DNA from 2 places in the Paenibacillus puldeungensis genome. Region 1 is predicted to be linked to the other one. Evidence: riboswitches for the same ligand, from Rfam matches in the RefSeq annotation. Region 1 holds a riboswitch; the other holds the start of a gene.
What was found. A riboswitch is a leader RNA that binds a small molecule or an ion and turns the genes downstream of it on or off. The one in region 1 is predicted to bind cyclic di-GMP.

Region 1 (3,422 bases):
CGGAGACCTCGGGGAAACAAAGGCGATCAAGAAGACATTTGGCGATAAGGCCGGCAGCATTCCGATAACTGCCAACAAGTCGATGACCGGCCACATGTTTGGGGCTGCAGGCGGCGCGGAAGCAATCGCACTGATGCAGACGCTGAACGAAGGCATTATTCCGCCGACGATTAATCTGGAGCATCCGGATCCCGAATGCGACCTCGATTATGTTCCGAATACAGCACGAGCCGTTCCACTCGATATCGGGCTGTCCAACTCCTTTGGATTTGGCGGACACAATTCGGCCATCGTACTGAGAAAATATCACGAATAAAGCTACAAGCCGCTCAGCACAAAGCAGGGCGGTTTTCTTTTTTTTGCAGCAACCTTCTAGTTATTGGCTTCGTTTGAAGATACAAGAGATCACTCCAATAATGGGCTGCTTCCAGGATGAACCATAAAGAGGTTGGAGGGACTCGAGAGATATCAAAGACAAGGGGGCCAATCAATGCGAAGATGGGGAATGAAGGTTGTGATGTCGGGGGCGCTCATCGCCTTGCTACTAAGCGGATGTGGAAGTACTGCGGAGGATATGAATGCCGAATCGCAGGCGGTAAGCAGCAACATGGCCAGTACCAGTACCGCAGAGGCAGTCGACCAAGCACAGGTTGCGGAAGGGGAAGGCGCTACCCCTAGCGAGTCACCCCTAGAAAAGAAATCGACGGTGGACCCGAAAACGGTTGGAGTCGGCAAAACTGTTGGCTCCGGACAGCAATCCTCAGGAATTCAGCCTGAAGCTACGGAAGCCGGACTTAACAAAAAGCTGATTTACCAGGCGAATGTAGTGATGGAAGTAAAGGACTATGCCAAAGCACAGTCAGAAATCCGCAATCTGGTAGCGTTAACTGGGGGATATATCATTCAGTTTTCGGAGAACCAGTCACAGGAAGAGCGAGGCGGTAGTTTTGTGCTTAAAGTGCCTTCTAACGGATTTTCTTCCTTTCTCGACCGATTGGAGGGACTTAAGCCTGAGTCGATTCAGCGTAGCATTGAAGGACAGGATGTGTCTGAGGAATATGTTGATTTAAACTCACGGCTGAAAGTGAAGCAAGCCATGGAAGCCAAATACCTGAAATTTGTGGAGGAAGCCACCAAAACAAGTCAACTTGTAGAGTTCGTTAGGGAACTGGAGCGGATTCAGACGGAAATTGAGCAGATCAAGGGACGAATGCGATATATCGATAGTAATGTAGCCTATTCCACGATTGAGATTCGTGTGTATCAACCGAAGTCGAGCATTGTATCGAGTGACAAGGAAGATACTCCACTGTTGGGTCGAGCGAAGGATGCTTTGAATGGAACGATTGATGTACTCTCTGCATTGGCGCAGTGGCTGGTCGTCATTGTGGCTGGAGCATTGCCGTTGATAGCTATTGCTGCTATTGTTGGTATTCTCCTGTGGGTAAGACATAAAAAATCAGGGCGGAACAAAAAGGTTGTTGTGCCTGATATGCCGGAGACAACAGATAAAGAGGAGTAAGATTTTTCATTTGGCAAGTGTTGCATATTTTGTGATGTGTGTTACTATTATTGCAACACAAACGCAGAGAATTTTGGCGCTTTGTTCCGAAAGAAGTAGAACTTTATACGATAATGGCAAACCTGTCGAAAGGCAGGGACGCAAAGCTACAGGGCCTTTTCACCAAATGGCAGCCAGCTACCGAAGGGAGTTTTATGGATGATGCGGAAATGGATCCCGCTAGCAATAGCAGTCACTTTTTTATTTTCATGGTGTAGTGGATCAAAGGTTTTGGGCGCCGAAGCCAGCCGTTGGCTGAATACGGACAATTTGGACAAGGGCGCGATTCGCATCAATTATGATGTAAAGCCCAATATCAAGACGAAGCTTCTGATTGTGAAGGGGCAGAATAAGTACAGCTACAATTTAACGCCTGGGAAGTCCGGAGAATCGTTTGTCCTCCAATTGGGAAACGGGGAATATACGGTTAGTCTTTTGGAACAGATTAATGGTAGCAAGTATCGTGAAGTTTATAAAGATACGCTGCAGCTAAACTTAGCCGACGAGAACCAGGTATATCTTAATTCGATTCAAAATGTAGATTGGGATATCAATAGCCTTGCGGTCAAGAAAGCGAAGGAGCTTACGAAAAACGCGACAACCGACTATGATAAAGTAAAAGCGATTTATCAATATATTATCAGCAATATCAAATATGACAACAAGTTGGCATTTAGTGCCGCTTCAAGCTATCTGCCTCAAATTGATCGTACTTTATCGTCAAAGAAAGATATTTGCTATGGATTCTCCTCTCTGTATGCGGCCATGTTAAGAAGTGAAGGGATTCCCGCTAAACTTGTGATGGGCAAGTCAGATTATGTTTCTACGTACCATGCATGGAATGAAGTGTTCGTCGATAATAAATGGGTTATCATTGATACGACGGTCGACGCAGGCTGGAAGGGAACAATCACTAAGTTCACGATGATCAAAGATGCGAGCAAATATCAAGTAGAGAAGTCATACTAAAATTAATATCGGAAAGAGCCTTGAACATCCGTGTTCAAGGCTTCTTTGTTTCGACAATCTATGCTATTCTTCTATCAGAGATGTGAAAAATGAATAAACTTCATAATTAGGGAGTTTGACTCTATGAGAGTAATCCTAGTAGACGATGAGCGGCTGGCATTGGATTATCTTGAAAGGCAATTGATGAAGCTGGCAGACATTGAGATTGTCGGAAAGTACTCAGATCCGATCGTTGGGAGAAAGGAAATTCTCCAGGCTCGGGTCGACGTTCTTTTTTTAGATATTAGTTTACCTGAAATCAACGGGATTGAGCTAGCTGAACAAATTTTGGAAACTAAACCGGATATCAATGTCGTATTTGTTACGGCTTACAATGAATATGCGGTCAAAGCTTTTGAACTGAATGCACTGGATTATATTGTTAAACCAATCCGGATCGAACGATTGACCAAAACTGTGGATCGGGTCCGAGAACGGCTGGAGATCAAACAGGAATATACAACTGCTGCCAATCAATGCATAAAGATGAATTTGTTCCGACAAGTGAGTGTTGAGTTAGGTTCCGGATCAAGCACGATCCTCCAATGGCGTACAACGAAAGCCCAGGAATTGTTTCTCTACTTATTGCAATACCGGGATCAATTAGTCCGGAAAACAACGTTAATCGATCTATTATGGCCGGAATATGAATCGGATAAGGTATATTCACAGTTGTACACCTCCGTCTATCATATTCGAAAAACGCTGAAGCCATATGGCGATCATTTTCAAATTATGAATACGACTGAAGGGTATATTTTGAACATTAACCAGGTCTGTCTGGATATAGAGAATTGGGAGACCAGGCTAAAAGATCTGCCGCCTATATCTAGCGAGACTGTGGACGAATATG
Region 2 (3,422 bases), on a different contig from region 1:
TGGCGGCTCTCTCCTTTTTTATCAGAAATATCATTGCGACTCGGTCATTGCAGCCCGGTTGCGGCTGCCGTACCGGTTCAGCTTTGGAGTAGTTGTATTTTGTGCAGCTAATCTCCCGGTTTCATGCGGGTGAAGAGAAATAAATGCAAAAAGTGCAGTTAAAATGCCCATATGGGCTGTTGAGAGTGATGAGGGCGGGTTTTAAATGCACTTTTTACAACTATCTCGAAAGATTTCGATTTTTGGCCCTGATTAGCTGCATTTTTTACAGTTAAATATTGTGTCGTCTATCTCCAAAATGTCGGATATGCCCGATCCTGACGAAAATTGTTAATCAACAAGGCGAAGACTACGATAACAATAGAGCCGATGAGTACGGGTGAAATAAGGTAGCTCCAGCCCATATGGCCCAGCATGATAACGAGCGGGTCCGCACCGGCCGGCGGGTGGGTCGTTTTGGTTAGCATCATCACAGCAATGGCTAACCCGACGGCAAGGCCGATTGCCCATGAAGTCGTTCCAAACCACTGGTACGACAATATCCCTATCAGCGAGGACACGAAGTGACCGCCGATAATATTCCGCGGCTGCGAGAACGGGGCATTCCAAATTCCGAAGGCCAGAACACAGCTCGCTCCAAAGGGAGCCATTAACCACTCTGATGAGGTAGCTATGGTTAGTAAAAACAGAGTGAAAATCGTCAGAAACCCTCCGATCAATCCGGTTGCAGCATCCTTTACATTGACCTTAAGTGGGCTTTTGCCTTGACCCTTCATTTTACTGAAATAACGGTAACTAAGCGTAGATCCTAATGTTACCTCTTTCTTCTCAAGCTCTCTCTCGACTACAGTTGTTCGATTCAAATCTATTTCCCTCCTTTTTCCTGCAATTAAATTTACACGAAATAAACTAACCTGTCAAACATTAAATTAATGGTTAGTTTTGTGAACGCGTAAATCTCAGCAATAGAACCGGAATCCCTCTTCTCGGATTTTCGCCAAAATTGCAGCATAATACGGAATTTTGCTGAATTCCCGGTGTGATTCTTGTCGTAATCTGATTCTTTTTGCCTATGAAATATTTATCATTTTTCTGTGTTGACAATTATTTTTTTTTGAAATATATTTGGAAATGTCTACAATTTTAATGGCATATTATGACTCCCAAGGAACCCACCCGCCAGTAATTGAATAATTGGGCACACTAATCGAAAGATTAGGTCGCAAAGCCTTGGAGTCTAAGGATCCACTTTTTATGGATTAATGACCGTCCGGCTGCATAACAATGTTTACGTTGTTTATGCAGCCGTTTTTTTATTTTCCCTCGCATCTCAGCGGATTTATCCGAGAGATATAGATACCTGAAAGTAAGGAGGGTAGAGACTTAGTGCCTGAAAGGGAGGATTTTTATGAAAAAATGAGGAGGAACTTATGAAACGCGGGTTAAAAATTGCAATTTCTTGGTTATGCTTATTTTCGTTATTTTTAAGCCCAATGTCCGTCTTTGGCGCAAGCTCAAGCGACCCGGTCTGGCCTAATCCCGGCGCGATTCAGCTCAGTAAAACGGCTAAAGCCACCGGTAACCCGGGCGAGTGGGAGATTACCCTGAAAGCCGAAGGGAAAAACGTTCGGACTAGTTCCGACGTGGTGCTGGTCATCGATAAGTCGGGGAGTATGGGCGGCAAATGGTGGGAACCGGCTTACAAGATGGATAATGCTAAAGCAGCTGCGAAGAAATTCGTGGACAATTTGCTGTTAAACGGCTCATCTAACCGGATTGCCGTAGTATCCTTTAGCGATTCAGCCTCAAAGGTTTCTGATTTTAAGGGATCTGAACAGAAGGGTGAACTAAAGAATGCTATCGATCAAATCAATCCGGATGGCGGAACAAATATCCAGGCGGGTTTAAAAAGCGCCCGTGAGATGCTCAATAGCAGCTCGGCCGAGAACAAAATAATCGTCGTATTAAGTGACGGTGAGCCTACATACAGCTACAAGGGAAAGAAGGCTGTTGGCTTTACTTGGCCTAATAGTAAATATCGATTTGCTATCACGGATTTCGATTATGGCAACATGCTTGGATCCGGTGGCGATTTCGGGATCAAATCATACAAAATCAACGGCTTTACCGTTCAAGATAACGGGATTGGTACCATTTCCGAAGCAAAAATCGCTAAAGACGCAGGCTTCAAAATTTTCTCGGTTGGTCTAGACGTTTCTGACAATAGTGATGCGCTAAATGTGCTCAAAGACGTTCAGAGCGAAGGATATTTCCCGGCGAACAGCGACGATCTAAACAAGATTTTCCGCGAAATGGCTGGAAAAATCGCTTATGCGGCTCAAGATGCCAGAGTCATTGATCCGATGGGAGATATGTTCAACCTCAAACTGAAGGGCGGACAAATTAGCCCTCAGGATTATACCGTATCGCAAGGGACGGTCACTTGGGACGCCTCGACTGAGAAATTTATTTGGAACGTCGGCAATATTGCTGAGGGAGAGCCTGCCACATTTACTTACAAAGTAATTATTGATTCATCCAAAAACCCGGTTTCTAACGTCCTCTATCCGACGAACGGCAAGACGACTTTGGAATATACCAATGTCAACAACCAGAAGACTTCGAAGGATTTTGAGGTGCCGAAGGTAAGCATCGGCAATGGTTCCATCCTCATGAAGGGCTATAAGGTCAATGCGAACGGCAAGCCGATCAACGCCGAGGGTGTTGAAGTCGAGTCTCCGGAGTTTGCAGCCGCGCTTTATAGCGAGTACTACAAGGATCAAAACGGTAGCGAAGCTTTGCCAATCGGCTCTAAGGATTATTCCGTAGCAGCCAAAGAGGTAACCGGCTACCAGCTTAAAGTAGGGCAAAATCCTACAACGGTGAAACTCACTGCAACGAATCCAACGCCAGTTATCTGGTTCGGCTATACGGAAGCAGTTGAACAGAAACTAACCGTAAAATATCTCGAGCAAGGCTCAAGTAAGGAACTGCAAGCTCCTGTAGAGAAAAAAGGTCTGCCAGGTTCCAAGGTAGCTTTGGAAGCTCCACAGCTTCCAGGGTATAGCGTAGTAGCTCCTGAAAAGCTGGAGTACACGTTCACATCTGAACCGAACCAAGTGCATACGTTCTGGTACAAGGCCAGCGAGCAGGAAGTGAAAGTGAAGTTTGTGGATAAGAAGTCAGGGAAGGAAATTGCCCCTGCGGAAACGGTAAAAGGGACCACCGGTCAAAAAATAACTTTGGAGGCAGCAAAAGTTCCGGGCTACACACCGGAAAACGCGACCTTCGATTACACGGTTAAAGACGAAGGTAACAACGAGTACACCTTCTACTACACGGCTCAAGGGCAAAGCGTAGAAGTGCGCTACCTGGAGCAAGGTACTGACAAAGAACTTGCTAAGCCAACCACGGTGAAAGGC

Region 2: linked by a shared signal. The riboswitch ahead of ACFQ3W_RS03885 (MucBP domain-containing protein) and the one ahead of ACFQ3W_RS17240 (transglutaminase-like domain-containing protein) in region 1 are both predicted to bind cyclic di-GMP.

The regions. Positions count from the first base shown of each region.
Region 1 is NZ_JBHTLM010000013.1:68,556-71,977, forward strand. It holds gene fabF (beta-ketoacyl-ACP synthase II) at 1-316, shown strand, start outside; gene ACFQ3W_RS17235 (DUF4349 domain-containing protein) at 491-1,522, shown strand; cyclic di-GMP riboswitch class I at 1,628-1,707, shown strand; gene ACFQ3W_RS17240 (transglutaminase-like domain-containing protein) at 1,721-2,530, shown strand; gene ACFQ3W_RS17245 (response regulator) at 2,654-3,422, shown strand, end outside.
Region 2 is NZ_JBHTLM010000002.1:258,283-261,704, forward strand. It holds gene ACFQ3W_RS03880 (HPP family protein) at 288-776, opposite strand; cyclic di-GMP riboswitch class I at 1,188-1,282, shown strand; gene ACFQ3W_RS03885 (MucBP domain-containing protein) at 1,431-3,422, shown strand, end outside.